Regions from separate parts of the Enterococcus sp. DIV1304_2 genome, predicted to be linked through region 1. Evidence: riboswitches for the same ligand, from Rfam matches in the RefSeq annotation. Region 1 holds a riboswitch; each other region holds the start of a gene.
The links. Region 1 has a riboswitch for magnesium ahead of IGJ14_RS00220 (LysR family transcriptional regulator). Riboswitches for the same ligand answer to the same signal wherever they lie in the genome.
Positions count from the first base shown of each region.

Region 1 (7,927 bases):
GTCAGGTATCTTTGACTACCGTTATTCGTACATTGAAAGAGTTTAAAAGCTATTTACCAAAGCCCACTAAGAGGATTCTCCCCAAAGTATTGATGGTTGATGAATTTCGTTCGCACACTTCCATAGAAGATAAAATGAGCTTTATTTGCGCAGATGGAGAAACAGGTAATTTAATTGATATCTTACCTACTCGTAAATTACCTCGATTAACAAACTATTTCTTGGGCTGCACCAATCCAGAAGAAGTAAAATTCTTAGTCACAGACATGAACGCCGCCTACTTCCAGCTCACCAAACGCGTTCTGCCAAATGCGAAAGTAGTGATTGATCGGTTCCATATTGTCAAACACATGAATCAAGCTTTCAATGAGTTGCGTATCCGTGAAATGAATGAACTGCGTAAAGCAGGACAGAAAAGCCATGCAGAAAAACTGAAAAAGAACTGGCGCTTTCTGCTAAAAAATCGTGCAAACATTAATCACTATGAGTATAAAACATGGAAAAGTTTCCGAGCACCTAAATACCCATTTCTTACTGAAGCAATGATGATTGATCGATTGCTTAGCTTTTCTAAGCCCCTAAAGGAGGCATATCCCTTTTTCCATGAATTAGTTGAAGCTTTTCGAGACAAAGACCCTGACTTGTTTTTCTCCTTATTGGCAGAACTTCCCGAAACGTTAGATGACGGCTTTCGTGAGAAACTTCAAAACCTACTGACCTACGAAGAAGGCATCGCCAATGCGATGATTTATCCTTACTCCAATGGAAAAATAGAAGCAAAGAATACCCACATAAAAACGATGAAACGAGTATCCTACGGATTTAGATCATTTGAGAACATGAAAATTAGAATCTTTTTGACCAATCAATTAATCAAAGTTAGATAACAAAAAATCTGAGCCAGAATGTGGTTCATTCTGACCCAGATTTAATTTTTCGCAACTCATCAGTCCTTATTGACAAAGAGCCCGGATTTTTTGATTATTCTATTCCCACTCCACAGTTGCTGGTGGTTTAGAGGTAATATCGTACACGATACGGTTCACGTGTGCGACTTCATTGACGATACGTACAGAGATTTTTTGTAGCACATCCCATGGGATACGTGCAAAGTCAGCTGTCATACCATCAATCGATGTGACCGCACGGATACCGACTGTGTAGTCATACGTACGACCGTCGCCCATGACACCAACAGAACGGATACCAGGTAAAACAGTGAAGTATTGCCAGATGTCACGGTCAAGACCGGCAGCGGCGATTTCTTCGCGTAAGATCATATCTGATTCACGGACGATCTCCAATTTTTCTTCAGTGATTTCACCTAAGACACGGATACCAAGACCTGGTCCAGGGAATGGTTGGCGCCAAACGATTGAGTCAGGCATACCAAGCTGTGTCCCTAGTTCGCGGACTTCGTCTTTGAATAATGTGTTCAATGGTTCGATCAATTCAAATTGCATGTCCTCAGGCAAGCCACCTACGTTGTGGTGTGATTTGATCGTTTGGGCAGTTTCTGTTCCACTTTCGATTACGTCGGTGTAAAGTGTTCCTTGTGCCAAGAAAGACACACCTTCTTCGCCGGCAAGCTTTGTTGCTTCGTCGTCAAATAAGTATACGAATTCGTTACCGATGATTTTACGTTTTTCTTCAGGATCAGAGACACCTGCAAGTTTATTTAAGAAACGTTCTCTTGCATCTACTTTGATGATGTTCAAGCCGAATTTTCCGCCTAAGCTTTCCATGACTTGATCCGCTTCGCCTTTACGCAATAGACCATGGTCAACGAAAATCGATGTTAATTGATCACCGATCGCTTTTTGTAAAAGGACACCAACGACACTTGAATCCACTCCGCCAGATAAACCAAGTAAGACTTTTTTATCGCCAACTTGTTCACGGATTTTTTCGATCTGCATGTCGATGAAATTATTCATTGTCCAATTGCCTTCACAGTGACAGATGTCAAAAGCAAAATGACGTAATAATTCGATCCCATATTCTGAATGACGGACTTCTGCGTGGAATTGGATACCGTAGAAGTTACGTTCTTTGTCTTGGATCGATGCAATTGGGCAATCGCTACTTGTAGCAACAGTTTCAAAACCTTCTGGTACTTTGGTTACTAGATCCCCATGGCTCATCCAAACGGTTTGTTGTTTCGGTGTTTGGCTGAATAGTGCCGCATCATCGGCTGTTACTTCAAGCAATGCTTTGCCGTATTCACGGTTTTTTGCAGGCTCAACAGAACCGCCAAGTTTGTACGTGATCAATTGCATACCATAACAAATACCCAACACTGGAATGCCTAAATTGAAGATTTCAGGATCAATGCCAAAAGCATTCTCATCATAGACACTGTTTGGTCCTCCAGAAAGGATGATCCCTTTCGGATTCATGGCTTTCACTTCTTCAGCTGTAATACGGTGGCTCAATAATTCAGAAAAAACACCTAAATCACGGATGCGTCGTGTAATCAATTGATTATATTGACTACCGTAATCTAGTACGATGATTTTTTCAACGTTTGTCATATCGGCAACGTTCGTCACATTTATTACCCCTATCCCTTTAAAATTTATCTCAAAATAGTTGAACTATTTTAAAATGCTAATATTTTCGCATGAAAATCGAATCGATAATATGATTTTCAGTTTTATGGAGAATTATATCGGCTCTTCCACGAGTAGGCAAGATATATTCGTTTAAATTCTTCAAATTCACATTTTTCCATACATCTCTTGCCATTTTAAACGCATCTTCACGATTACCAATGGCAAATTGGTAGTAATAGTTTTGTGGATGTTGAAAAGCTGTATCAAGTAACGCGCCAAAGCGATCCAAATACCATTTTTCGATCAATTCAGAATCTGCATCAACGTAGACAGAGAAATCAAAAAAGTCACTGACGTAAATCTGTTGATTAGCTGGTAGTTGAAGCGTGTTGATTCCTTCGACAATCAAAATGTCCGGTTGTTGGATCAGTTCATATTCATCGGGAATAATATCATAGACATCGTGAGAGTAGACGGGAACTTTGGTTGTTTCTTGACCGGATTTCACTTGATTAAGAAAATCGATCAACCTTTCCATGTCATAGCTTTCCGGAAATCCTTTCCGGTCCATGATACCACGTTCTTTTAAGACTTTATTCGGATATAAAAAACCATCTGTGGTGATCAGCTGGACATTTCTTCGTTTGAATGTCCGAGACAAAATCATTTGCAATAAGCGCGCGGTGGTGCTTTTACCAACTGCGACACTTCCGGCAATCCCGATAATAAAAGGTGGGACTTGAGTATATTTATGAAGGAATAACCCTTTGCTCAGAGAGAGGGATTCAAACTCTTTCATATGCAGAAAAATCAAGTGCGCAAGTGGTACATAAATGTCGCGAACATCTTGCATGGAAATACGGTCATTCAAACTTTTTATACTATCTAGTTCATCTTGTGTCAATGGAGCTTGACCATTTCGGTAAAATTCGCGCCACTCTTCTCTTGCCACACGGTAATAATTCATTGGATCATTCATACATAGCCTCCTGGATTCTCCCATCAATGGACCTATTTTAACATAAATGCGTGTCAAACCCTACCACTTAGGCGAGAAACTAATTGGTTTTTTCTCATATCAGAGGATGGAAGAATAGGCGTTCTTTCTTTTTTGATAACTGAAAAGAGGCGAGGAGAATAGAGGATTGAGTAAGAAAAAAGTAACAGTTTAACTCAAAGTTAACTGAAATGGCAGGAATAGAAGTAACATTTTGGGAAGTAAATAGACACCCACCAAAATTTGAAGAACAAATTCAGTGGATGCCGCCTTACTTTTCGAAGATAAATCTCTCTGGGATCTCTTATCGGTGTTCATTTACGACATTGAAATACTTGTTTTATTTTGATTTCAGTATTCATCGTTTTGGCAAGTAATAGGTGCCAGTATCAGCAGATCCCATCATTTGTGTAGTGTGACATGTTTGATTAAAAATCGCTTGGATTTCTTTTTCAACCTCTGGATAGAAGTAAAAATTTTCTGATTCACTGTTTTTATAAAGATAAAAATGAATGGTTGGAAATGTTGGTAGAGAGACAAAACAAACAGGTTCAATAGCTAAAAGTTCTTGCACAAAGGTATTGGCTAATAGCATTCCTTTTCCTTCTGTAATCATTTTCGCTGCTCCTAAACTATCTGGACAGACGACATATTTTGGTTCATTGGTCAGCTGTTTGACTACTTTTTTCGTAATCACTTGATGTTCTACATGGTCGAGTAAAAAGATAAAAGGTAACTCTTCTAGTACTTCCGCGGATAATATCCCATCTGGTTTTACAAAATAGTTACTGATTGCTACTTTAAGTTCCAAAGTGGCTAACCTTGTTTGAATAAATTTGGGGTGATCTAGGGTAGCAGAAGTAATGGCAAAGTCGATTTCTTTCTGACTTAGTTTATTTAGCAGATCCAATGAAGGAATATAACGGTAGTCGATCGTAAAGTTTTGATGCCGGATTGGATATTTGTTTGCTTCAAAGATAAACGAAGCATCGCTTGTACCGACACGCAAAGCAGGATAGTCTACTGATTCATTTAACAGAATTAGGCAGAAGTCGCCCATCCTCTATAGGTGGGTGATGAATGCCGTTCGGTATGAGGGTTACCGTTGGTAACTCGAAGACCGACAACTAAGGCGTATTGCTTTTTTATTTTGTCTCATGTTAAAATCAGTCTATACAAGAAATGAGTTGATATAACATGGAATTAGACACAAATAACCATTCAGTATTTCTTCTTTATTATCACCTTGTTTTAGTAACGAAATATCGTAGACAAGTAATTGATAATGAAATATCTAACTACGCTAAAGCGACTTTTGAAAGAATCTCAGAATCGTATCACATCACTTTAGTTGAGTGGAATCATGATAAAGATCACGTTCATATTATGTTCAAAGCTCAACCAAAAACAGAATTGACAAAATTTATCAATGCCTATAAAAGTGCTAGTTCACGTTTGATAAAGCGCAATTATCCAAGAATCAAACAATTTCTTTGGAAAGAAATGTTCTGGTCAAAAAGTTTTTGTCTTTTGACAACTGGTGGAGCACCAATTGATGTGATTAAGAAATATATTCAAAATCAAGGAAACAATCATAAATAGAAAGCAGGCGAGCTTTATGGAGCGACTAAAAGCATATAAATTTAGAATCTATCCAACAGAAGAACAAGAAACCTTCTTTGCTAAGTCTTTTGGCTGTGTCCGTAAGGTCTACAATCTAATGCTTGATGACCGAATGAAAGCTTATAAAGAAACTAGGAAAAATTCCTCTAAAAAAATGAGTTTTCCAACGCCTGCAAAATATAAGCAAGATTTTCCGTTCTTGAAAGAAGTGGATAGTCTTGCTTTAGCAAATGCACAACTCAACCTAGATAAGGCGTATAAGAACTTCTTTCGTGATAAGTCCGCCGGATTTCCTCGTTTCAAAAGCAAGAAAAATCCAGTTCAAAGCTATACGACTAACAATCAAAATGGAACAATCACTTTGATTGATAATCAATTTGTCAAACTTCCTAAGTTGAAGTCGTTAGTTAAAATTACGCTCCATAGACAACCTAAAGGTCTGATCAAATCCGCTACAATATCACGTCATTCTAGCGGTAAATATTATATTTCTTTATTGTGTAAAGAAGAAATAGCTGAGCTTCCTAAAACTAATTCCGCTATTGGAATTGACCTTGGTATAACTGATTTTGCAATCCTTTCTAATGGTCAAAAGATTGATAACAATAAATTCACGTCAAAAATGTCAAAAAAACTAAAATGTGAACAACGTAAGTTGTCAAGACGTGCATTATTAGCTAAACAAAAAGGTATCAATCTGTTTGAAGCTAGAAATTATCAAAAACAAAAACGTAAAATAGCACGACTACATGAAAAAGTAATGAATCAACGCAATGACTTTCTAAACAAGTTGAGCACAGAGATTATCAAAAACCACGATATGATCTGTATAGAAGACTTAAATACAAAAGGTATGTTGCGTAATCATAAACTAGCAAAAAGTATTTCGGATGTTTCATGGTCTAGTTTTGTGACTAGGTTACAATACAAAGCTGACTGGTACGGTCGAAATATTATCGAAGTGGATAAGTGGTTCCCATCTAGTCAAATCTGTTCGAATTGTGGACACAAAGACGGCAAGAAATCTCTAGAAATTCGAGAATGGACTTGTCCTGTTTGTCATGTTCATCATGACCGAGATATCAATGCTAGTATCAATATTCTGACCGAAGGTCTAAGACTACATTCTATGGGATTAGCTTAGATCCAATCATCAAAAACCGTAGGAACTACGGGGATAGCTTGGTAAATAAGAGAAACCGCTGTGAGTAAAGAAATACGCTTGCAAGTATGCTCTATTCCCAAGAAGCTCCCACTTCAAGCGTTAAAAACCGGTAGGTTTAGCTAAGTGGTGAGTAGTTCACAGAACTACTTAACGAAGAAATACTAACATGTAGCTCTTTTGAAGCTTGCGAGAGGCTGTTGAAACGGGCAATCATATAGAAATATTCTAATTTTTCGATCGACATACAGCTATGCCTCCTTTATCATTTTATTCTCCTTTTAAATGTCTCATGGGCCTCTTAAAAAAACAATAGTTATCGTGAAGCACACATAGAGATTAAACAATCCTTAATGAATGTGAAACGAATCACTATTACTTTTAATAGGAAATGAAGCATGACAGTTTTATCAGTCGCTAGTTGATTTTTATGCGAGTCAATGATTTATAGATTCTTGATCGAAGGCTAGTGATTGATAGGTTGCAATGGATGAAGCGAATCTCAACTAGGAAAGGAAATCAATACACCTAAGAAAGCAAAAGAATGAGGAATAAGACACACTTACTTAAAGCGGTTTACTACTGTTTTTTGGTGGCGTGAGGTTTGCTGACAACATAAAAAAGCCTCTTTAATACATAAAGGGCGGTGTACTCAAATAAACATTGGTAAGTGTAATTTGCAATTGTAAGGCGCAATTGTAATCACGTTAATTGAGCTTTGGCTTTCTGAGACGTAAGAAACAAGTTCTAGTTATCTTGGAAAAGCCTTAATCCGACAATTCCTGCTTTACACGTTACTGTCTCTCGACATTTCCGAGCGATAACCTGTGTTCTTCAGAGTAACCTCACCTAATATGATTATTTTTCATCCATATCATAAAGGGCAGTGGAAGTAATAGTCAATCATGCGCGTTTCATGAATAGAGATATCATGGAGATATTTGTCTTCTTAAAAACGCTAATAGTAAGGTTTATGGGACTTCTATTGATATTTTCTCTACTTTCACGAAACAGATTACGCAAATACCGAAAAAGGAGAAGAGTGAGCAGCTAAGAAAATTTTTTTCTTCCGTATCGCGATTAAATGGTTATATTTATAAAAGAAAACAGAAGAAACACAGTTTCGCTTGCACCTTCTCATGGAACACGTTAGACTATGAACAACTAACAGATAAGAAGGATGGAAACTATGACGAATCATTATTATTCCGAACACCCAGAGACTGCTCATGAGTTTGACGAATGGTCATTTGAGCTAAGAGGGAAAACCTTTCAGTTTGTGACAGACTCGGGTGTGTTTTCACGTGAAACAGTTGATTATGGCTCACGTGTATTGATCGATGCCTTTGAATGGGCACAGCTACCAGATGGCAAAATTTTGGATGTTGGCTGTGGCTATGGTCCAATCGGGCTTTCTCTTGCCTATGCGAGTGAGCGCTTTGTTGAAATGGTAGACATCAATGCTAGAGCGGTGGACTTGGCACAAGGAAATGCGAAGCGCAATCAAATCAAAAATGTAGCGATTCATCAGTCAAATATTTATGAAGAGGTGACAGAAACAGACTATGCTGCAATTGTCAGCAATCCACC
Region 1 covers NZ_CP187851.1:43,758-51,684, forward strand. The annotation lists gene IGJ14_RS00190 (ISL3 family transposase) at 1-887, shown strand, start outside; gene guaA (glutamine-hydrolyzing GMP synthase) at 987-2,552, opposite strand; gene coaA (type I pantothenate kinase) at 2,611-3,534, opposite strand; gene IGJ14_RS00205 (LysR substrate-binding domain-containing protein) at 3,911-4,561, opposite strand; gene tnpA (IS200/IS605 family transposase) at 4,750-5,154, shown strand; gene tnpB (IS200/IS605 family element RNA-guided endonuclease TnpB) at 5,171-6,319, shown strand; gene IGJ14_RS00220 (LysR family transcriptional regulator) at 6,456-6,584, opposite strand; M-box (ykoK) riboswitch at 7,034-7,201, opposite strand; gene IGJ14_RS00225 (class I SAM-dependent methyltransferase) at 7,527-7,927, shown strand, end outside.

Region 2 (7,927 bases), 1.0 Mb from region 1:
AATCCCTGTTAATGGGAGTAGACCGATCGCAGCTCCAATATTTTCAAACACTTGGAATAACAAACCAAATACGAAGACAATCGCAAAATACACATTTCCTTTATTATTTGTTTCGATTGCACTATAAATGATTTGGTAAAAAAGATAAAAATATAAAAAGAGCACAGAAACACTTCCTAAAAAGCCAAATGTTTCAGCAATCACTGTAAAGACCATATCTGATTCACGAACGGGCACATAGATAGGATTGATTGCTTCGGCCCTGCCACTAAACCCACCTGCCCCGATAGAAAGTAAACTTTGTGATTGTTGATAACCAATCGATTGGCTATATGCAAATGGATCAACCCATGCGCGTACTCGATCTAACTGATAAGTCTTAAAATTCAGACGATATAAAATCTGGTGTCCGTATTCAGTAAAAACTAAAGCAATCAAAATGGCCCCGAGAATAACTAGAATCGAGGTTATTGCCGTCATGATCTTCCAATGTACCCCAGCGATCATGAATAATGCCCCCAAGCATATGACAAAAACCAAACTTGTTCCAAAATCTTTTTGCATGTACATCAATAAAAAGGTCGGTAAACTAACCAGTAATATCTTTCCTACATAAAATAAATCAGTTTTAACGGTTCGTTGTTTCACCTTTTGCTCATAGATCAAGGTCAAATAAACAACCACTAAGATAAAGGTGAGTTTCACTAATTCAGAAGGTTGAAATGAAAAGCTGCCAATCCTAAGCCAACGTTTGGTGCCTGTGAGTTGAAACATCACCGGATCATAAAACTGATACAACAGGCCCATCACAAAAAGTGAAAAGCCATAAAGATAAGGAGAATATCTTAACAATACGACTGTTTTCACTCGTTGTGTTAGAAACAACAGCCCGACCGACATCAAACAAAACACGATTTGTCGAAGCACGACTCCTCGGACTGGAACTTGGTCATAAACAGCTGCCCCATATTGCACACCGACACTTAATAAATATAAAAGAAAGATTGGTAAAAATAATGCATAGTTGAATTCATTTATTTTAAATTTCATTTTGCTTACCTCGTGAGGACAGTTTCAGGCAAACGCCCAAAAGCATGGATAAAATCAAATAGCTTGATCCTCCATAACTAATAAAAGGAAGCGGAATACCTGTCATTGGGATCATGCCACTGATACTTGCAATATTGATACTTGTCTGTAGCAATAACAGCATCCCTGTTCCCAAATAAATCAACCCGATCTGCTGATTTGGTTCATTCGCACTCAAGACAAATAAGCGCAAAATAATCGAAAATAACATTGCTAGAATCAGTAAGCCCACGATCAGACCTAACTCTTCTAAAATAATCGAAAAAATAAAATCAGTCTCGGCTACTGGTAAATAGCCCTTTTTGGTAATACTATTTCCCAATCCTAATCCAAAAAGCCCACCGTTGTACATGGCATAATAAGATTGACTCATCTGAAATCCTTTTCCATAAGGATCTAAAAAAGGATTAAAAGCAATGCTCAAGCGATCATAAGTATGAGCAAAAATACTTGGTAATAGGTCATTTTGCCCTAGTAAATAAATAATGCCGCCAAGGAGCAAAAAGAGACTGAACAGTCCTGCAAAAAACAATAAAATATAGCGAACTGGTAATTGAACCGTCGTGATCATGATTGCAGCTAAGATGATCAACAAGATCGCACCAGCTACTTTTGGTTGGAATAAAATCAGCAGAGAACATAAAGCGATGATAAAAAAGGGTTTTTTTAATTCATTCAATGATTGCTTGGGTTTTCTAAAATAATAAGCTAAATAAAAAATCATACCGACATTGACAATTTCAGCAGGTTGAAATTGAAAACCTGCAATTGAGATCCATCGTTGCGCCCCACTGATATTGACACCAATCCCAGGTACCTTTGTCAAGATCAGACCCACGATACCGATCCCCATCATTATTTTTACGATTCGATGATTGAGTATAAATGCAGGTTTCACTCGGTAAATGAAAAAAATCATTGCCCAACTAAGTGCTACAAATACCATTTGTCGAACTAAAAGTTGATTTGTACTTTGATCGAATGACATCAAACGGAACGTACTCGCACTATAGATCATCAATAATCCTATTACACTGATCAACAGATATGGTACGAGCAAATACAAATCTATTTTTCTTATGTCTTTTACACCCATCCTATATTTCTCCTTTGTGTTACAGCGGAGATACGTCACTTACCCATCTTGAATAAAAAAAGCCAAACGAAAAAAACGATTGGCTTTTCAGTCTCATCGTGTGAGTTTTGACACTAAACAACGTAAAGATTTCTCTTAGCTATCTTATGAAGAGCCTTAATCCGACAATTCCTGTTTTACACATTGGCGTCTTTCGACGTTTCTGCGCAATAGCCTATGTTTGTTTAGGAGTCTCGCCTAACAAGTTATTCTATTTGAGGAAAAGTATACCTGTTAGATTATTTATTCACAAGAGAACCTCAAATAAGCTTAAAAAACTTTAGCTTTTTTTAATGTTATATAAATTATTTTTAAAATTTAATAATATATGTTCTATATTTTTTAGATCAGAGTATGTAAAAAAACGTAACAGAAAACCTTTAATCGACAAGGTCTGTTACGTTTTGTTTAATATTATACAACCTCACATAAAAATGAAAATAGCATAAAAAGACGTGATGGTCTCTTATGAAAAAAATAAATTTCAGATTATAGATTCTTCATACTTAGCATAGGTATTTTTTTATGTGTTTTGAGAGGCACGTTATAATAATGAAAATTATTTGTCATTTTCCCTCAGCTACTACGCCCATTTCGCAAATTATTCCTAGTTTTTGCTCGCCTGGATAGCTTCTAAGGCAGCTAGTGCGCTTTGTTGGTTGATCGTTCCTGATTCCCTAAGCTTTGCGGCAACTCTCTCGATTTCGTCCCCTTTGGCACCAACTGTGATTGCCAATGCTCTCGCTTGTAAGGACATATGTCCTTTTTGGATACCGTCACTAACAAGTGCACGCAGTGCCGCCAGGTTTTGTGCTAAACCAACAGCTGCAATCACTTGTGCCAATTCTTGTGCAGAATCAATTGCTAACATATCTAAAGAAGCTTTCGCTTTCGGTAAGACGCGGGAAGCCCCCCCTACTGTCGCGACAGCTAAAGGAACCGTCAATTTCCCTACCAAATGATCTTCCTTGATTTGCCAGTCAGTCAACCCTTGGTAACTACCATTTCGAGCAGCATAGGCATGAATAGCCGCTGCGGCTGCTCGTGTATCATTTCCTGTGGCTAAGATGACCGCTTCGATACCATTCATGATTCCTTTGTTGTGGGTCGTTGCCCGATAAGGATCCAACTTTGCGTATTCACTCGCTTGACGAATCTTTTCAGCAATCAGCTGACCCGTTTCTTTGTCCTTTGCCAATCGCTCAAAAGGAATCATACAAGTCGCGATCGCTAAAGATTCAGTCGCCAGATTACTTAAGATACTGAACAAGATTTCTTCTTCAGGGAACCATTCTTTGATACGAACCGCAACTCCTTCCAAAATCGAGTTGATGATATTCGCCCCCATCGCATCTTTGACATCCACTAAAAAATCAAGTGAAAGATAGGCATGCTCGCTCCCCATAAATTCTCGAGTAGAAATTTCTCGGACACCTCCACCACGCTTGACGATCGAAGGATAGCTTTCGTTTGCACAAGTGACCAATTCTGGTTTTCTTGCTTCAATGACTTCTTTGATTTTTCGATAATCACAACGACCAGTCAAGACGATTTGCCCACGCATCAATCGTCGGGGTATCTGAACGCTGATATCGCCACATATTTTTGCACCATTGCTCGCTGCAGCAATTACAGAAGGTTCTTCCGTTGCCATAGGAATCCATTTTTTTTGACCGTTCACTTGAAAATTCAATGCGACACCTAATGGGATCTCTACTTGGCTGATTTGATTTTCAATCAAATGGTTGGCGATATCTTCTGTTAAAACAGATTCTTTAAAACCTGTTGCTTCTGCTTGAGAAATCACTTTTTCTTGAACTAATCGCTGTCTACGTTGTTCTGGCGTTAGTTCATAAAACTTTTTTTTTTCGTTATCACCAGTTTGTTGCAAATTAGCTTCCAAAAGAACAGCTAATCCAAGACCGCCACCAATACATAATGAAGCTACTCCGTATCGTTGGTGCTGCCTTCTTAACGCATAGCCTAAAGTAGTCAAGATACGAGCGCCACTAGCACCAATCGGATGGCCTAACGCAATCGCACCACCATAAATATTGACTTTCTCTGATGGGAGATTCAATTCACGATTCACAACGATCGATGACGCAGCAAACGCTTCGTTAATTTCAAATAGATCGATGTCGTCCAAGGAAAGCTCTGTTTTCTCCATCAAGGTATTGATTGCTTTGATTGGAGCTACCCCCATGATACTTGGATCGATCCCAACTTCAGAGACTCCTTTGATCGTAGCTAAATACGGTAAGTCATGAGCAATCGCATAGTCTTTCGACGCTAAGATCAGTACAGAGCCACCATCGTTCAAAGGTGAAGCATTTCCAGCAGTAACTGTGCCGTCCTCCGCAAAAACCGTCCGTAAGGTGCTTAATTTTTCTAATGTACTATTTCCTCGCACTGCTTCATCTGTTGCAAATACTTCTTCATTACGGGAAATTGGAATGATTTCCTCCTTGAAGACCCCTGACTCGCTGGCTTGTGCTGCTTTTAATTGTGAAGCCAGTGCATATTGATCTTGCTCTGCTCTCGTCACAGAAAATTGTTTTGCCACATTTTCTGCTGTCAGTCCCATATGAGTATTGGAAAATGCATCGGTTAATCCATCATTGACCATACTTGAGATTTCTTCGATTTTCTCGTTTTCTGGATCGCTCACTTGGATCATCGGCGCTCTAGTCATGCTTTCAACACCACCGGCTATGATCAGGTCCGCTTCGCCTAGTTGGATTTGTTGACGCGCAAGGATCACTGATTTCATCCCAGATCCACAAACTTCATTGATTGTCATTGCCGGAACACTTACGGGGATTCCGCTATTGATCGCAATTTGTCGTGCAACATTTTGCCCATTCCCTGCTTGAAGCACATTTCCAAAAATGACTTGATTGATTGCTTCTTTGTTTATCCCTGTTCGTTCAAGGATTTCTGTTGTAATGAATGTTCCCAACTCAACAGCAGAATAACTGCTTAAGCTACCACGATACTTTCCAATCGGTGTTCGTGCAGCATCTATAATAACGACTTCCTTCAAGTTAAGCCACCCGTTGCCAAAGCCTATAAATTTACTCATCCACGTATTACATAAAACGCGACGGATTTATAGGTGTTACAATCTTTTGCGCAAACGGATTCCCTCCTTATTTCTCATATATTTGCGAAAAACGTCACGCTGTAACCGACGAGACATTCTTCAAAACGTTTGTCTATATCAAATGGATAGAACAATGTGAATGGTTTCGTAAAAATTAAAATACACTTCTTATTAAATTGTATAAAAGATGGACAGTTGATTATTTTCTAACTGTCAAGTATCTCCTACAAAAATATACCATTCTTTACCGGAAATACAAATATAACATACACCTTTTAAAAAAAGCGCTATATTTTTTTACAAATCCTTAAAAATTAGCTTTTTTGTATTTCTTTTAGCGATTTTGTGATACTTTAATAAAGTAAGTTTTTTATCATGAGTAAAGAGGTGTTGAAATGAAAATAGGGATTGATCGTCTTTCCTTTTTTATTCCTAATTTATTTTTAGATATGACTGAATTAGCAAACAGACGTGGAGATGATCCTGCCAAATACCATATCGGGATCGGTCAAGATCAGATGGCTGTCAATCAAGTTTATGAAGACATCGTCACGCTAGGAGCAAATGCAGCGAGTAAAATCGTCACAGAAGAAGATCGTGAAAAAATCGATATGGTCATTGTAGGTACCGAATCAGGCATCGACCAATCAAAGGCAAGTGCTGTGATCATCCATCATTTGTTAAAAGTTCAACCTTTTGCTCGTTCATTCGAAGTAAAAGAAGCTTGTTACGGGGGAACAGCAGCTTTGCACATGGCAAAAGAATATGTCAAAAATCATCCAGATCGTAAAGTCTTAGTGATTGCGAGCGATATCGCCCGCTACGGTTTAGCAAGTGGTGGTGAAGTGACTCAAGGTGTAGGTGCGGTCGCTATGATGATCACACAAAACCCTCGGATTCTTTCTCTTGAAGACCACAGCGTCTTTTTAACAGAAGATATTTATGACTTTTGGCGTCCAAATTATAGTCAATATCCTGTAGTAGATGGTCCTTTGTCCAACTCTACTTATATTGAGTCTTTCCAAAAAGTCTGGAATAGATATAAAGAAACAACAGGTCGAACACTTGCTGATTATGATGCGCTTACCTTCCATATTCCTTACACAAAAATGGGGAAAAAAGCGTTACAAAGTGTGATCGAAGAAACAGATGAGGCAACGCAAAAACGTTTGATGGCTCGTTATGAAGAAGGCATCACCTATAGTCGACGAATAGGAAATCTATACACTGGGTCCCTTTATTTGGGGTTGATTTCTTTATTGGAAAACTCTCAAGCATTGAAATCGGGTGCCCGTATCGGATTATTCAGCTATGGTTCTGGTGCTGTGAGTGAATTTTTCACTGGATATTTAGAAGAAGGCTATCAAAACTTCTTATCCAAAGAAGACAATCAAGCGATGTTAGATAACCGTGAAGCATTGACGGTTGATCAATATGAAAAGATCTTCAATGAAACATTACCGGGAAATGGTGAAACAGCTGAATATCATTCAGATCTACCTTACTCGATCTATAAAGTAGAAAATGATATTCGTTTTTACAAAGAAAAATAATGAATGCAAAAAACTGACCTCGATCGTTGACTAATAGATAGTCAATAATCGATAGGTCAGTTTATTTGTACTCTGAATTGTCTCACTGTTTTTAAATAATTCTTGGAGAGCCGACTGGAAACGTGGATCATCTTGCATTTCTTCATAATAAGCCCGCAAAAATGAAGCCGTGACTTCTTCCTGTGAATCATAAGTGAATTCAGTTCTCTTATAAGAAAGGTGTTTCTTTGCTAAATACGTCTCAAACCGATCCATAATAGTTGGCGAGGTGTTAGGGTCAGATTCCTCGATCCCTAAATGCCTTTCAAGGGGTACGAAGACATTATCTTCTGAGGAGACTACTCTTAGGATCAAACAAGCTCTCGTCGCTTTCCTACGCAGTTTTTCCAATTGTTCACAAGAAACCAAGGCGGGATTAGCTGCCGAAAAAACAAGTTCATAGATCTTCTCTTCTTGTAAAAAACTAGCAAGGTCTTGCAGAATGAATTGACAGTTATTTAGCCCCAGTACTTGTGCTTCATGTTCAGCATACACAAGCATTTCTTCTGAAAAATCAATCAGCTCATATTGATCTATTTCTTTTGCTAACGGCAGATAACGCCCTGCACCACCGGCAACATCTGCGAATGATCCAGCTGGTAATAAATCCTCGCTTTTTAGATAAGCAACGACATCCTCTACGATCGTCGCACTGGATTCTTTTTGTGATTCGTAATAGTCTTTCGCAAAGGTATTCCATTCTTCTTTGTCCATTTGGATGATTCTCCTTTCTTTTTCACTTTTCGGAATAAATATTTATATAAGAGAAACCGATGAACCTTGTTACTTAGTATAAATCAAAATCCACGAAAATCGAAGAAACGATTCTCGTGGATTTCTTTTTGATTCGAAAGACTTAAAACGATCAAATTTCATCGTCATTCGTAAGTGATAGATGAACTATTTTGTCTTTGATGATTATTTATTTCCTTGTACACGCACCAAGATCATCTTAGTGATTTCCATCAATACAACTGTTACTAGCGCGATTCCGATACATGTGAA
Region 2 covers NZ_CP187851.1:1,043,167-1,051,093, reverse strand. The annotation lists gene IGJ14_RS05000 (FtsW/RodA/SpoVE family cell cycle protein) at 1-1,050, opposite strand, end outside; gene IGJ14_RS04995 (FtsW/RodA/SpoVE family cell cycle protein) at 1,040-2,185, opposite strand; M-box (ykoK) riboswitch at 2,270-2,437, opposite strand; gene IGJ14_RS04990 (hydroxymethylglutaryl-CoA reductase, degradative) at 2,832-5,270, opposite strand; gene IGJ14_RS04985 (hydroxymethylglutaryl-CoA synthase) at 5,726-6,883, shown strand; gene IGJ14_RS04980 (class I SAM-dependent methyltransferase) at 6,914-7,636, opposite strand; gene IGJ14_RS04975 (cation-translocating P-type ATPase) at 7,841-7,927, opposite strand, start outside.
Region 2: it holds a riboswitch for magnesium, as region 1 does, so the genes downstream of both, IGJ14_RS04995 (FtsW/RodA/SpoVE family cell cycle protein) here and IGJ14_RS00220 (LysR family transcriptional regulator) in region 1, are expected to answer to the same signal.

Region 3 (7,927 bases), 850 kb from region 1:
TTCCAGTTCCTAATTCATTGCGTATATCTGTTTCAGATTCAGTCAAAGCTTGATGATAATCATCGTCTGGACTCATTTGATAGGAAACTGCGTGTTCTGAAGTGTTTTTGACTTGGTCATAGAAGGTCGTCTGTTTTAACTGTAACGGAGTGATGATTTGATCATACACCAATTTTTCGTATGGTTGATGGGTCAATTTCATTAAAATACCTGTCAATAATGTGAAATTCAATGGTTCATATTTGTAACTTTGATCATTGGTATATTCGAGATGATCAAGCGCAAATTGGATCACCTCTTGATCATTCATCGGTACGGTCGGAGAAGCTGTTTTTTTCAATCCTGATCGCATATATAGTAAATCTTTGATCGTGATTTTGTTGCTGCCGTTGATTTGGGGATAAAATTTAGCCAGTTTAGTATCTAAAGAAAGTTTCCCTAGATCAACTTGTTTGAGTATCAGTAGCGCAGTCATTGCTTTTTGGATCGAACCGATTTGATAATACAAAGATAGAGTGTTTGGTTGCTGTGCCTCTTCGTTAGCGTATCCGTAGCCCTTTTCAAGGATCACTCGACCATTTTTACGAATATAGACAGATCCAACATAATCATTTTTTTGTAACAATTGATCGATCTGATCGGCAAGGGCTTGTTCATCTTCGGTCAAGTCTAAGGAATCATTTGCTACTTGAATCGAAGCGGATACTCTTGACTGGGCCATTTCATAGGTAGACCATGTGATAATCCCAATAGTTACGACTAAAATGAATAAGCAGAGTTTTTGAGAAAAAGAAAAACGGGAAGCTGGTTTTCTTTTCAAATGTTTACTTTTGTTCATGTCTATCAATCCTTCCTGTTTAGGAGCTTAGTGATTAAAATAAGCAGATTATTGTTATTTAGTAAATAAGAATCATTTTATTTTCTATTTTAAGCCGAAGAGAATCGATTTACTACTTACAATTTTGACATAAGAATTGTTAAAAATAATTCACCTCCGCCTGAATTTCATGTATAATGAATAAAGTTATGAAGTTGATAGTAAGGAGGAGTTGTTTTGTCAGAAAACAAACAACATCCAGATGAGAAGACACGACGACAAAAGAATACAACTGATTCGACAGATGTAGTCAGTAAGCGAAAAGACCTACGTAAAAAAGAAGATAAAATCGTAGGAAAAATTATTTTAGTGATTGCGCTTACGTTGCTAATTATTGGATGTGTATTTGGTTTTACGGTCTATCGCTATATTGATAGTGGTTTAAAACCTTTAGACCCAGAGAATGAACAATTGGTTTCGATCGAAATACCTAGTGGCTCTTCAAATAAGCAAATCGGAGAGATTTTAGAACAAGACCATATCATCAAGAGCGGTATCGTATTTAATTATTATACAAAATTTAAAAATATGACTGGTTTTCAGGCTGGTTTCTATCAATTAGCCCCTAACATGACGTTAGATGAAATCGGTAAAGAGCTCCAAGAAGGTGGCACCTCAGAACCTACAGAAGTGGCAGATGGGAAGATCACGATACCAGAGGGATTTGATGCAGAGCAGATTGCAGAACGAGTAGCAAAAATCACTGGGAAAGATAAGCAGGAATTTTTAGATCTACTAAAAAATGAAGCCTTTTTCACTGAGTTGACTCAAAAATACCCTGATTTATTAGAAAGTGCAGCTAAGGCAGAAAACACCAAGTATCGCTTAGAAGGTTATTTATTCCCAGCGACTTATGATTACTATAAAGATATGTCACTTAAAGATCTGATCATTCAGATGGTCGAAAAAACGAATACCGTGTTACAACCTTATTTTTCTACGATCAAGCAACAAAATCATACGGTTCAAGAAATCATGACACTTGCTTCATTGATCGAAAAAGAAGGGGTATCTGAATCAGATCGTAAAAATATTGCCAGAGTTTTCTATAATCGCATTGACATAGGAATGCCATTGCAATCAGATATTTCTATTTTATATGCGTTAGGCGAACACAAAGAATTTGTCTCTTATGAAGATACGGCAGTAGATTCACCTTATAACCTTTATACAAATAAAGGATATGGGCCAGGACCATTCAACAGTCCAAGTGAAGCAGCTATCCAAGCTGTGATTGAACCGGCAGATAATGATTATTACTATTTTGTCGCAGATATCACTACAGGTGAGGTTTATTTTGCAAAAACATATGAGGAGCATATGGAATTAGTACAAAAATACGTAAATAACTAAAATTGAACGTTATCTACATCTTGATTTATTTTTAGAAAAACATTTACATTTTAGAAAAAGCATGGTAATCTTTTTTGGACTGTAGTCCGTAAAAGATTACCTTTTGCGGTATTCGATAGAAAAAGGAGAAGAGTTATACATGGTAGAAAAAGTATATCCTATGACGCTTGAAGGAAAAGCAAAATTAGAGCAAGAATTAGAAGAATTAAAAACAGTTAAACGGGGAGAAATCATTGAACGAATCAAAATCGCCCGTGGCTTTGGTGATTTATCTGAGAACTCAGAATATGAAGCAGCTAAAGATGAACAAGCTTTTGTAGAGGGGCGCATCACTACAATCGAGAATATGATCCGTTTCGCACAGATCATTGACAACGATGGGGTTGATTCGGATGAAGTGTCTATTGGTAAAACAGTGACGTTCATTGAGTTACCAGACGGAGAAGAAGAAGAATACACGATCGTAGGAAGTGCTGAGGCAGATCCGTTCTCTGGAAAAATTTCCAATGATTCACCGATTGCACAAGCTTTGATCGGTAAGTATAAAAATGATGAAGTGACGATTTCAACACCTGGTGGCGATATGCAAGTAAAAATCGTCAAGGTTGCACAAGCATAAGTAGAAATTTGGACACAGATAATTAATTATTAGTTTGTCTATGCAAAAGGTCTGGGACCATGACACAAAGTCCCAGGCCTTTTGCTGTAGAAATCGATAGTTACATCTAAAGTCCTATAGCATCTCGAAACAAAAATAGGTATGATAAAAAAGAGAATGAAAAGGGAAGGAGAATAGCGATGAATAGCTCTTGGCGCTTTTTTATAGTAGTAGAAGCATTACTATTGATCTTTGCAGTTTGGCAAATCGTAAATAATGTTGAATTATTACTATTAGTCTTATTTGGTATTTTTAATATCTATCTTGCATTGCGAAAATCACCGAGATCGGGCTTTCAAAATTTTCAATTTGTACTAGGTGGATTAGTTATTTTCTTCAGTTTGATCAATAGTCCAGCGCTATGGGTAATGGCAGTTTTTGCTGTCTTGTTCATTGGTCTTAAAGGCGTAGAGATTTCTGGGATCGATCTAACCAAAAATGCTTTTTGGCGAAAAAAACAAATCATTATGGTTCAAACAGAGCAAGTGAAGTCCCACAACAATGAACGAAAGAAACAACAATTATTCGGTAACCAGCGAATTGGTAATGATGTGTATGAATGGGACGATATCAATATCGCGCTTCTTTCAGGAGATACGATCATTGATTTAGGAAACACCTTGTTACCTAAAGATGATAATATCGTTATCGTCAGAAAAGGCATCGGTAGAACACGGATCTTAGTTCCTTTAGGGATTGCAATCAGTCTTGAGCACGCAACCTTAGTAGGGAATGTACAATTTGAAGAAGAACAATTCTCATTGAAGAATGAGTCAATCAAAATCTATAGCAATGATTACGATGAAAATCCACGTCGTTTAAAAATCATTACGAATACATTGATTGGAGATATTGAGGTGATCCGAGCATGATAGAGAAACTTTCTCGACCGATGCTAGCTATCTATGCTTCGATCGCCTCATTTATCGTCATTTTATTTTCTTTTTTTACTTATTTTTACGCAAGCAACCAAACTCATTTTTGGCGTACTTTATTAAGTGCCAGAATTTTATATGTGCCTTTGATCTTTCACTTACTAGCGATTTCGTCAGGTGTGGGCCTGATTGTTTTTTTGATTGTCTCTCTTTTACAAAAAGCACGTTATGGGAAAATCGAAGAACAATTACGTGCAATTTCTTCCGGCAATTATGAAGCAAAAGTTTTAAATGATTCCTTACCAAGCGCTTCTGACGATATATACGTGAAAGAAATTGAAAAAGAAATAACCAAAATCAAAGAAAAAATGGTTGAAGTCTCAAGTGAACTTCAAATATTGACGAGTCGACCTCAATATGTGGATGGACAAACAAAAGAAGAAATCTTAGAATTAGAAAGACATCGTTTAGCACGTGAGCTCCATGATTCAGTTTCCCAGCAATTATTTGCAGCGATGATGATGATGTCTGCTCTGACGGAACAAGCAGAAAAAAGTGATACGCCTGAAATGTTTCGTAAACAACTAAGGATGGTAGCGGATATCATCAATGCTTCACAATCTGAAATGCGTGCGTTGCTACTACATTTACGACCAGTCAATCTTGAAGAAAAAAGTTTGAAACAAGGAATCGAGCAATTATTAAAAGAATTAAAAAACAAGATACAAATTGCATTGAAATGGGATATTGAAGATATCACTTTATCTGATTCGATTGAAGATCATCTCTTCCGGATCGTTCAAGAACTACTTTCAAACACGTTACGCCATGCAAAAGCCAATGAATTAGAAGTGTATCTGCATAAAATCGATAATAATCTTTTATTACGAGTGATCGATGACGGTACTGGCTTCAATATGAATGAAACAAAAACCGGTAGCTACGGACTAAACAATATCAGAGAACGTGTAGCAGGTATTGGTGGAACAGTAAAAATCATTAGTTTCAAAGGACAAGGAACAAGTGTGGAAATCAAAGTTCCTTTAATAAAGGAGGCGGAAAAATGATAAAAGTACTACTAGTCGATGATCATGAAATGGTACGTTTAGGGGTTTCATCCTATTTATCGATCCAAGAAGATATCGAAGTGATCGGAGAAGCTGAGGATGGGCGGCAAGGCTATGAGAAAGCCATGGCACTTCGTCCGGACGTGATTTTAATGGATTTAGTCATGGAAGAAATGGACGGGATCGAATCTACAAAAGCAATCCTCAAAGATTGGCCAGAAGCAAAAATCATTATCGTCACGAGTTTTATTGATGATGAGAAAGTATATCCAGCTATTGAAGCTGGCGCAACGGGCTACTTACTTAAAACATCGACAGCCCATGAAATCGCTGATGCGATTCGTGCGACTCAAAGAGGCGAACGTGTGCTTGAACCTGAAGTAACCTCGAAAATGATGGAAAAAATGAGTCGACGCAATGAGCCGATCTTACACGATGATTTGACGAATCGCGAAAATGAGATTCTTATGTTGATCTCTGAAGGAAAAAGCAATCAAGAAATCGCAGACGAATTGTTTATCACTTTGAAAACAGTCAAAACACATGTTTCTAATATTTTAGCGAAGCTAGAAGTGGAAGATCGTACGCAAGCTGCCATTTACGCATTCAAGCATGGATTGGTAAAGTAAAAATAAACAAAATGGATGATTGCATAACTATATTGGGATACGATTAACAATATTCCGGATTTTTTTATCAAATACTCATCCTCTTATTGACAAAAACCAATTTTACCTGTAGGGTTTAATTATAAAAACTTGTTAGGTGAGGCTCCTAAAAGAACACAGGCTACTGCCCTCAAACGTCGAGAGACGCCACAGGGTATAACAGGCAACGTCGGCTTAAGGCGTGCTTAACGTAGCTATCTGGATCATATTTCCAGAATTACGTCTTTTAGTGCTAAAGCTCAGACGAGAAGTTCGTTCAGGTAAACACTGGTACCATTTTGATGGGATCTTATGAGACGGCTTCTTTTGGAGGCCGTCTTTTTTATGTACTTCCTGTTTTTCTAAACGAATCCATCCAACAAGTTTATATCGAAAAAACGATGTAACAAAGGAGAATGCGAGATGAGAACACTAAATGATACAAATAACCTAGAAACACAATTGACGATTCTTAACTATCTTGAGCAAAAAAAGCTTGAAGAATTGAAGAACTATTTAGCAACGATCGAGAAAGTGGAATTGCTCCAACTATTTGTTACGCTACCTTCAGATAAGCAAGTTCTTGTCTTTCGATTATTATCAAAGAACAAAGCTCTCGAAATCTTTGAAACATTTGAACCAGCTGTCCAACAAGACTTGCTTCGCTCTTTTACGGATGAGGGAGTGATTGAATTTGTAAATGAGATGGCTCCAGATGATCGGGTAAGGTTGTTTTACGAATTACCAGCGAGTGTGACTAAAAAATTATTGGCAGAGCTTTCCGAAGAAGAGCGTGCAACGACGAATCGATTGATGGGCTATGAACATGAGACGGCTGGACGGATCATGACGACTGAATTTATTTCAATAAAGAAAGAAATGACTGTTGAAGAAGCACTGCATAAAATCAGAAAATTAGCCAAAGAAATGGAAACAATCTATATTTTGTATGTGACAGATATGGCGAAAAAAATTGAAGGGGTCCTATCATTAAAGGATTTAGTCATTGCAGAAAGTGATCAACGCATTGAAGAAATCATGATCAAGCATGTTGCTTATGTAACCACAGACACTGACCAGGAAGAAACCGCACGATTGTTACAAGAGTTAGATTTGATCGCTATTCCCGTCGTGGATAAAGAAACACGACTAGTCGGCATTGTGACAGTGGATGACGCTATCGATGTCTTAGAGCAAGAAACAACCGAGGATATGTTCAATGCCGCTGGTTTAGCAGATGTCGCCTCTGTAGAAGCTGATCGTAGTACAGTACTGATCAACGGCAGTCTTTGGCAAATCTGGAAAGTCAGGTTGCCTTTCTTAGCCATCACATTGGTCGCAGGGATGTTAGCTGGTCTAGTGATCGATGAGTTTGAACAAACGTTAGAATCAGTGGCCGCTGTTGCTATTTTTATTCCTTTGATCATGGATATGGGTGGGAATGTAGGGACGCAGTCATCGACGGTTTTTGTTCGCGGATTATCTTTAGGACATATTGATCTAAACACATTTATTAAGCACTTTTTGAAGGAAACAGGGATCGGTTTAAGCTTAGGGATTGTTGTAGGGATCGTATCTGGAATAGTCGCTTCTGTATGGCAAGGGATTCCATTGTTAGGTGTAGCTGTGGGAATCTCCTTGGTCTTTGCAATGACCTTAGCTGCAGCCTTGGGTTTTTTGATTCCTTTTATCTTATTGAAATTGAATATTGATCAAGCTGCTGGATCTGCACCGATCATTACCTCGATCAAAGATATTGCTGGGTTATTTATTTACTTTATTTCAGTTAACGTATTCTTAGGTTACTTATTGTAGGAATAATTAGTATATATAGGCATACCTTTTTAGTATAAACATCAAGGAATATTCTATGGTCTACCATAGTAGTCCTTCTCTTGACCCTCCATTAAAATTAGGGTTTTCCGTAAAGAAAAGCAGGGTTACTTTTGTTTTTAGAGTGGCTTTGCTATACTTGAAATGGAATGGAAAAAGGAGGAGAAAAGTGAAACAGAATTTTGCAATCGTAGGACTTGGACGTTTTGGCGGTAGTATCTGTCGGACATTAGTCGAAGCTGGACAAGAAGTTTTAGCCATTGATAGCAGTGAAGATCGCGTGAATGAATATATGAATATCGCAACACATGCAGTGGTTGCGAATGCACAAGATGAAATGACTTTACGATCTTTAGGGATCAGAAATTTTGATCATGTGATCGTAGCAATTGGAGAAGATATCCAAGCAAGTATTTTAGTGACTCTGATGGTCAAAGAAATGGGCGTTCCGAATATTTTAGCTAAAGCACAAAATGAGTATCATGCTCGGGTTCTTGAAAAGATCGGTGCAGATCGCGTTGTTCATCCTGAGAGGGATATGGGGATACGGATCGCACATAATCTTGTTTCAAAAAATATTTTGGATTATTTAGAGCTGTCAGACAAATTTTCGCTTG
Region 3 covers NZ_CP187851.1:896,320-904,246, forward strand. The annotation lists gene IGJ14_RS04250 (serine hydrolase domain-containing protein) at 1-838, opposite strand, end outside; gene mltG (endolytic transglycosylase MltG) at 1,055-2,230, shown strand; gene greA (transcription elongation factor GreA) at 2,370-2,849, shown strand; gene liaF (cell wall-active antibiotics response protein LiaF) at 3,029-3,760, shown strand; gene liaS (two-component system sensor histidine kinase LiaS) at 3,757-4,830, shown strand; gene IGJ14_RS04275 (response regulator transcription factor) at 4,827-5,459, shown strand; M-box (ykoK) riboswitch at 5,581-5,756, shown strand; gene mgtE (magnesium transporter) at 5,901-7,292, shown strand; gene IGJ14_RS04285 (potassium channel family protein) at 7,480-7,927, shown strand, end outside.
Region 3: it holds a riboswitch for magnesium, as region 1 does, so the genes downstream of both, mgtE (magnesium transporter) here and IGJ14_RS00220 (LysR family transcriptional regulator) in region 1, are expected to answer to the same signal.

Region 4 (7,927 bases), 790 kb from region 1:
TGACTTCACCACCAAGGTCGATGTATGAAGAGATACTTAACATTTCTTCGATCGCACCCTTTGTGATCATTTGCGTTTTTCCAGCTGGGTCAGCCACCACGACACTCATTCTTCTACGTTCAAAATCAAAGGGTATTTCATCTACTTTTTGATAACGAATCTTCTCTGTATCTAACGTCTCAACTGCTTCATCGATAATGGCAACATCTAAAAGATTCTTTAATCCAGTTTGGTAGTAACTATTCAAGTAGGCGTGGCGCAGTACTCGGTCATTTTCATTTCCTTCACAATCCATGTGGTATTCTAAAATAATTTTATCTTGAGTCAATGTACCTGTTTTATCTGTACAAAGGACATCGATCGCACCAAAATTTTGAATGGCATTTAGATTTTTGATGACTGTTCCTTTTTTCGCCATAGCACTGGCACCTTTGACCAGATTTGTCGTAACGATCATCGGTAGCATTTCTGGTGTTAACCCAACAGCGACTGATAAACCAAACAAGAATGCTTCTAACCAGTCTCCTTTTGTAAATCCATTGATCACGATCACAGTTGGTGCCATCAATGCCATGAATTTGATCAACAACATGGATGTTTTTTGGATGCCTAATTCAAAGCTTGTTTTTATCGGTTTTTGTGATAAGTTTTGTGCCACATGTCCAAACATCGTGTCGTTCCCAACAGAGATGATGATACCTTCTGCACTACCACTGATCACATTGCTTCCCATGAATGCAATATTTTCATAACTCGTTTCGCTTTGTGTTCTTCCAGAGCACACAGTCGCATGTTTCTCAACGGGATAGCTTTCACCCGTTAATGCCGCTTGTGAGATAAATAAATCTTTGGCAGAAAGCAACCGCATGTCTGCTGGGATCATATCTCCCGCTGACAAACGAACTTGATCGCCACAAACAATTTCCTCCATAGGAATTTCTTTGTATTCACCATCTCGTTTTACGGCAGCTGTTACTTTCACCAATGATTTCAACTTTTCAGCAGCTTGGTTCGAACGTACGGATTGGATCAAGGTCATCGTGCCACTGACTAACACCATGGCAAAAATGATGATTACACCAAACAAATCTTTATCTGCTGGAGCAGCTAATAGATACTCGGTGATAAAAGAAATAATTCCTAAAGCAATCAATACTAATGTGAAAGGGGTGATAAACGCCTTGATCACTTCTACAATAAACGGCGTTTTCTTTCCATATGAAATACTATTATTTCCATAAGTTTCTCTTAAATTTTCTACTTGTTCTGAAGACAAGCCTTTTTGTGTTGTTTGAAATAAGTCAAATAACTGTTGCTTATTTTTACTAGCAAAACCAGCGTAGACTTTTTTTGTTTCTTTCTTTTTTTCCATCTCGTGTTCCTCCTTTGATCTTATCAAGCACACACTGATATCTGTTGTGCGCTTGATCGTTTATCTAATCAACGGAGACAGAGTGTTCTAAAGGCGCTGAGAACAGATAGATAATAGTCTCAACATACCAACGCTTTGTCTCCTTGTACACCGGACTTTCATCCATTTGTTCTCATCTCCTTTCGTTTACTTACATTACTTTCTTGCCCTATTACTGGATACTTCAACTTCCCAACTTGATCACCCTCTAACACCTTTTTATTTGAAAAAACAGATTGGTGAGAAACAAAAAACCTTTCGCCAAAACTCAGCGAAAGGTCAAAAAAGTGCACAAAAAAAAGCATGGATGATCTACTCGTTGAGTTTTGGCACTATACAACGTAAAAAGCAAAAGAGCTTTTAGCTACCTTATGAAAAGCCTTATCTCGACAATTCCTGTTCTACCCATTGGCGTCTCTCGACATTTTTGGGCAGTAGCCTATGTTTGTATAGGAGCCTCACCTAACAAATCTTATTCAGTTTTTCCTCACCTAATGTAACAACTATTGGCTGGAATGTCAAACACATTTTCAAAAAAGTTGAAACTCTAAGGGATTCGTTTGTCATGTTTTCTTTCTCTAGGTATAATGAACCTATCACAACAGATCGGAGTGAAGGATATGGAACGTACACTTGTTATTATCAAACCTGATGGGGTAAGACGTCATTTAATTGGCCGAATCATCCAGCGTTTTGAAGAAAAAGGATTCGCAATCGCTGAAATGAAATTCGCGACGATGACTGAAAAACTAGCAAAAGAACACTATCAACATCTATCTAATCGAAGCTTTTTCGATGACTTGATCGACTATATGACTTCTGGTCCAGTCGTCTATCTGGTATTAACAGGTGAAGATGTGATCGATCTCGTACGCAAAATGGTCGGTGCAACAAAAGCAGCAGATGCCGTTCCTGGGACGATCAGAGGCGATTTTGCCTTACCTGGTACAGAAAATATCATTCACGCTTCGGATTCACGAGATGCAGCCAATACTGAGATCACACGTTTCTTTCCGCCATTCGATACAAAGAAAGTAGAAGATGCGAAAAAATAAATTTTTTGCTCACTGACTTTTTGAGTGCATCAATTTTTGATCATCTTATTGATATGCCAGTCCTTCTGTTAGAGGTCATGCTCCACACGTTTAGTGAGAGGATTGACTCAATACTAGAGGGACTGGTTTTCCTTTTGTATTAAGTCAAATGCCCACTAAATAGCCGCTTTCAGCAAATCTCTAGCGTTGTGCTTGGATAGACAATAGTTTTTCTTCTAATTCATCTCGCTCTTCTTTGCCTAAGGTATACTCGATCACTGCAAATAATGACTCAAACTCCTCTTTTTTGATTGGTTCCCCTAATGCGGTGGCGATCAATCGACGATAATAATCGGACATCAAACTCTCGTAAATGACAGCTGTCTTTGATTTCAAACCTAAACAACGATACATATCTTCATTGATGCTTCGTGCTTTTTTATATCTTTTTTTGTCGATATAATAGACAGTTAAATTCTTTAAAAAAAGAAACAAACACTGATCATAACCTGACTTCATTGCTTTACGCATTCTTTTTTTAATTTTCAAATAATTGTTTTCGATAAAGGAATCGCTGAAAATAAAGGGGAACTCTGCTAATAAGTCTAGTTCATATCGACCAAATTCTTTCAGTTTCATAAAGTAATCTTCGATCATTCGTATCTCATATCCCAAAAATTCCAATTGGATATCTGGCTTCACACTTGATTTCCAATACATATGTATATTCAGTACGAGATAGTAAAGATCAGCCGTTCGCTTAAATTGCTTGCGATTGTCGGCGATTTCTTTGTAGGGATCAAAATCATCCTCCTGAACTTTATTCAAAAGATTACGTGTTTTTCTCGTTTTCCGTGGTTCTTCCACTTGATTTCGTAGCGATTCGTATTCAGTAAGTGTGATATTCAACCGATCAAGAAATGCCATCAGTGTTAAAAAAGAAATTTTTTTGATCGTACGATTCTCGATCCCCACAAGCGAAGTTTTTGAACAGATCCCTTCTGCCAATTGTGACTGTGTCAACTTGCGACTTACCCGTAATTTTTTGATCAATTCTCCATCGTGCATAATATGCCTCCTTTAGTGTGTGCATTTTCCAATAAGATCCTCTTCGTCAGAACAACAACCGAAAAAGAGAAATAACTATCGAAATATTTATTGCATTCACTAATTAAGTACGCATAAATAAAAAAAATATTTGAAGAACAATAAAAAAACTTCTAAAAAGTGAAATTACAACTTTTTAGAAGTTTTGTAAGGTTGTGAAAGAAGCGCTTTGACCTGAACAGTAAGATGAAAAGGCAGAAAATAGTTCCTCATATTTTTTGATTTTTCAGCTTAGTGTTGAAGGTCAGCTACTTGAACACCGTTGATCAAGGTTGTGAAAGAAGCGTTCAGCACTGAATAATAAGGCAGAAAAAGCAAAAATGGCTTTTTCATTTTAGGTTTTTTTGACTTATTACTGAAGTGTTGCTGATTGAACACCGTTGATCCAGGTTGTGAAAGAAGCCTTCAGATAGCTTGCTCCTTCACCGACATCTAGCCATGTCTATGGTTTGTCCGCCGATCCATCCTCTGCAGGGTATAGATTGGTTGTTGTTTGATCATGATTTTTAGAATAGACACTTGTTGAAGCTGCACCTTTTTCTTTTTCAATTTGTTGGTTCCGTTGCACTTGATTCTTATAGTCATACTTTGCAGGATCGATTGTCGTAAATCCATTTGGCACATAGAATCGCAAGAGATTTTCTTGATTGAGTTTATCAGAAAGACTCAAAGCTGTTTTCACCTGATTTTGTTCTTGTGCGACTTTTTGTTCCGCTGCTTGGTTTTCTTCGAGTAATACCCCTGTTTTCGTATCATAGATTTTTCCACCTAGTACGGTGTAATCCGGCGCGACAAAATTCCCATTTCTAAATGCCACGACTTGATCATGTTGAGGTGAAAGTAAATCTGTACCAAAATGGATATAATTTTTGTCCTCGATTCCTAATAAATGGAGTAAAGTTGGTAAAACATCGATTTCACCACCATACTCATGTTTGACGGTTCCTTTTGTATAACCTGGAATATGGAACATCAGCGGTACTCTTTGCATCTGCGCATTATCAAAATCGCCCCATGTTTCTGGATCTTTTCCTAGTGCTGAAGCAAGGTCTTTATTGTCCGTATTTGAGATACCAAAATGATCCCCGTAAATCACGAACATCGAATGGTCATAAATCCCAGAAGCTTTCAAATAAGTAAAGAACTGTTTGAGAGACTGATCTAAATAATGGGCCGTCCGCACATAATTATCAACGGTACTATTTCCTGTATTTAACGAAGGAAAATCAAAGTTTTTATCATCTGTATAATAAGGGGTGTGATTCGTGACAGAGAGAAACTTCGCATAAAATGGTTGTTGCAAATGTTCAAGATAGTTTGCGGATTCTCGAAATAGATTTTTATCTAAAATACCATAGCCAAGCATCTCATCTGAATCATCGAAATATGAGCGATCAAAGAAATTATCATATCCTAGATTTTTGTATACATGATCACGATTCCAGAAACTACCGACATTCCCATGAAAAACCGCACTGGTATAGCCTTGTGTCTGATCCAAGATGGCTGGAGCAGCTTGGAACACATTATCTGAACCTAATTCTGTAAACAACGAACCTTGAGGCAACCCAAACGTCCCGGTTTCCAACATGTTCTCCGCATCACTGGTTTTCCCTTGTCCAACTTCATGGAAAAAGTTATCAAAACTGATTGTTCCCTGATCGGTAAAGAGACTATTTAAAAAAGGAGTGACTTCTTGTCCATCTACTTTCATATTGATCAAAAATTGTTGAAAACTTTCCAAATGCAATACGATCACATTTCTTCCTTTTGCAAGTCCAAACATCTCTGAATCAGGAGCAGCGTAGTGAGATTTGGTGTAATCGAGAACTTCATCTAAGCCATTGCTGCTTGCATGCGCTCTGACACTGCTAGTGATCCCTGTTTTTATCCCATCATAGATCGTGTACGCATCCAGACCAAGATACTTCACAATATAGGAACGGTCAAACGTCCGTTGCAATAATTGAGGGCGATTTGCTTCACTCATTGCAAGATTTCCAGAGAAAATCAAAGCAGATAAACAAGTCACCGCAACCGCCACTGGCTTACGTACAGGTGGTGCTTTCAGTGGTACTTTTTTTATAAATACGCGAATCAGCAGAAAAGCAAAGATGGCGATATCGACCCAATAAAGGATATCATGGGGCTTCATCAAGGAAAAAGAGCTACCAGACAATCCTTGGGAAACCTTGGAGAAACCTAGTGCTGATTTAACGGTAATGAAATCTGTGAACTCACGATAGAAAATAATATTCAAATATAGCAATAACGTGTTTAAAAAATCGATGATAAATAAAACGATCAAACTTGTTCTGACTTTCTTAAAATACAAAGAAATCCCGAAAAACAATAGCGTTGTCGCTATTGGATTGATCCATAAAATAAACGTTTGGATGCTTCCTTCTACGCCTAAAGAAAAATCAGTATAGTAGGCAAAAATCGTTTTCATCCAAAAGAAAAAGCCAGCAATCAAAACGATGAGTACTTGATGTTGGCCAATTTTTTTTAGTTGTGTCAAAGTCACCACTTCTCTCTAAATTATTGTTCCTGTCTATTTTGCTCCTAAACATTTAGTTTTTGCTAAAAAAATCTGTTTTTTTACTCTTTTTTATAAATTAATAACTGGTGTTCTATCGTTGCTTTTCTGCTTTCCGGAAAGTAACTGCTTCGAAAATAAGGCGGAATCTAGGCGAATTATCTTAATTTGCCTAGATTCCACCTTATTGATCAGAGCTGAACATTTCTTGCCCCAACTCTTCCACTAGCAGATCTCAATATTTTTATGTTAGAAAATTTGAACTTTTTTCACTTGTTTATGCGCTTGTTGCTGTTACGGTCCAGTTACTACACTAGAATTAGTCGTATTGGACGTCTCTTCGGATGAAGAGGTGGTGGTTTCAGTTATTTCTTGGATTTCTTCTGTCGTCTTCCGCCATTCAGTCAAGCGTTGATTGACCATGTCTGGGTCTACTTTTTCAGAATAACTAGAAGATACCTTTCCATTTTTTAACCGTGCGACTTTCTGTTTATCTTCGGTCAAAAGCAGCACACTCAAGTGCTTGTCTCCGTGTTGGACTTGCCTGATTGAAATGGCACTTAATACATCATTGACATTGATGAATTGATTTTTTTCCTTGTCTTTTGGCAGATAAATCTCTAATTCTCCCTTTTCATAGTTCGCTACAACTTCGTAGTCCGCCCACCAATAGGTTGAAAATTCTTTTTTGAATTCATCTACTGAAGCTTTATTTGCAATGGTTGTTTCTGGTTCTTTGTGCGCAAGATCAGCGGTCATTTTACCAGAAAATACTGCGGATAACATAAGTATTATAAAAAAGCCAATTAACCAAAAGAGAAGAAAAGGCCTTTTTTTTCGCATACCTTCTTCCACTCCCATTCAAATTTACCTAATCTATTATATACAAAAAATGAAACTTTAAGCGAAGAAATTAAAGAAAAAGATAAAAAATAACGCATATCGATGATGTATGAAAGTGAAAATCCCGAGATCATCGTGAATCTCGGGATCATTTTTTAAATTAAAAAATTTCAAAAAAGAACAAATTTCTAATCAAACAGAAAAACTATTTGTATCAGCTACTTCTTTGAACCAGTAGCCAGATTTTTTGATCGTCCGTTTGCCATCAGCTAGATCGACTGAAATAAAGCCATAGCGATTTTTATACGCATTCGTCCATGACCAGTTATCCATACACGTCCACATGTGATAGCCTAAGCAGTTCGCACCTTCTTCGATTGCTTGATGCACATATTTTAAGTGTTCTTGGACAAATTCGATGCGATAATCATCATGGATCATTCCGTCAGCTTCAATAAAGCGGGCTTCATTTTCAACACCCATACCGTTTTCTGAGATAAAACAGTCGATGTTGCCGTAGTTGTCTCGAACATTGATCAAGATATCGTAAATACCTTTTTCATAAATCTCCCACCCGCGATAAGGATTCATTTTACGTCCCGGCATTTCATAGTTATCAAAGTAATCTTCGGGCATTGGGCCATTTGTTGTATCGATTGCTGTTTCTTTAGCTTTGACACGGCGTGGCTGATAATAATTGATTCCTAAAAGATCCACCGTATTATTTTTGATAATTGCTAGATCTTCTTCCTGCATGTCCGGAAGAATCTCTAGCTCAGTTACGATCTCGATCAATTCTTGTGGAAATTCTCCTTTAACAGCGGGATCTAAAAATGAGCGATTGAAAAAGGCATCGGCGACTTGCGCAGCTTTCACATCGGCAGGATCGTTCTCATTTCTTGGATAACTAGGTGTTAAATTTAAGATGATCCCGATTTTACCGTCTTGTTTTGTTTCATGATAGGCTTTGATAGCTAACGCAGAAGATAATGC
Region 4 covers NZ_CP187851.1:2,315,192-2,323,118, forward strand. The annotation lists gene mgtA (magnesium-translocating P-type ATPase) at 1-1,372, opposite strand, end outside; M-box (ykoK) riboswitch at 1,716-1,888, opposite strand; gene ndk (nucleoside-diphosphate kinase) at 2,032-2,466, shown strand; gene IGJ14_RS10715 (helix-turn-helix domain-containing protein) at 2,647-3,513, opposite strand; gene IGJ14_RS10720 (LTA synthase family protein) at 3,995-6,073, opposite strand; gene IGJ14_RS10725 (hypothetical protein) at 6,386-6,934, opposite strand; gene IGJ14_RS10730 (glycoside hydrolase family 1 protein) at 7,127-7,927, opposite strand, start outside.
Region 4: it holds a riboswitch for magnesium, as region 1 does, so the genes downstream of both, mgtA (magnesium-translocating P-type ATPase) here and IGJ14_RS00220 (LysR family transcriptional regulator) in region 1, are expected to answer to the same signal.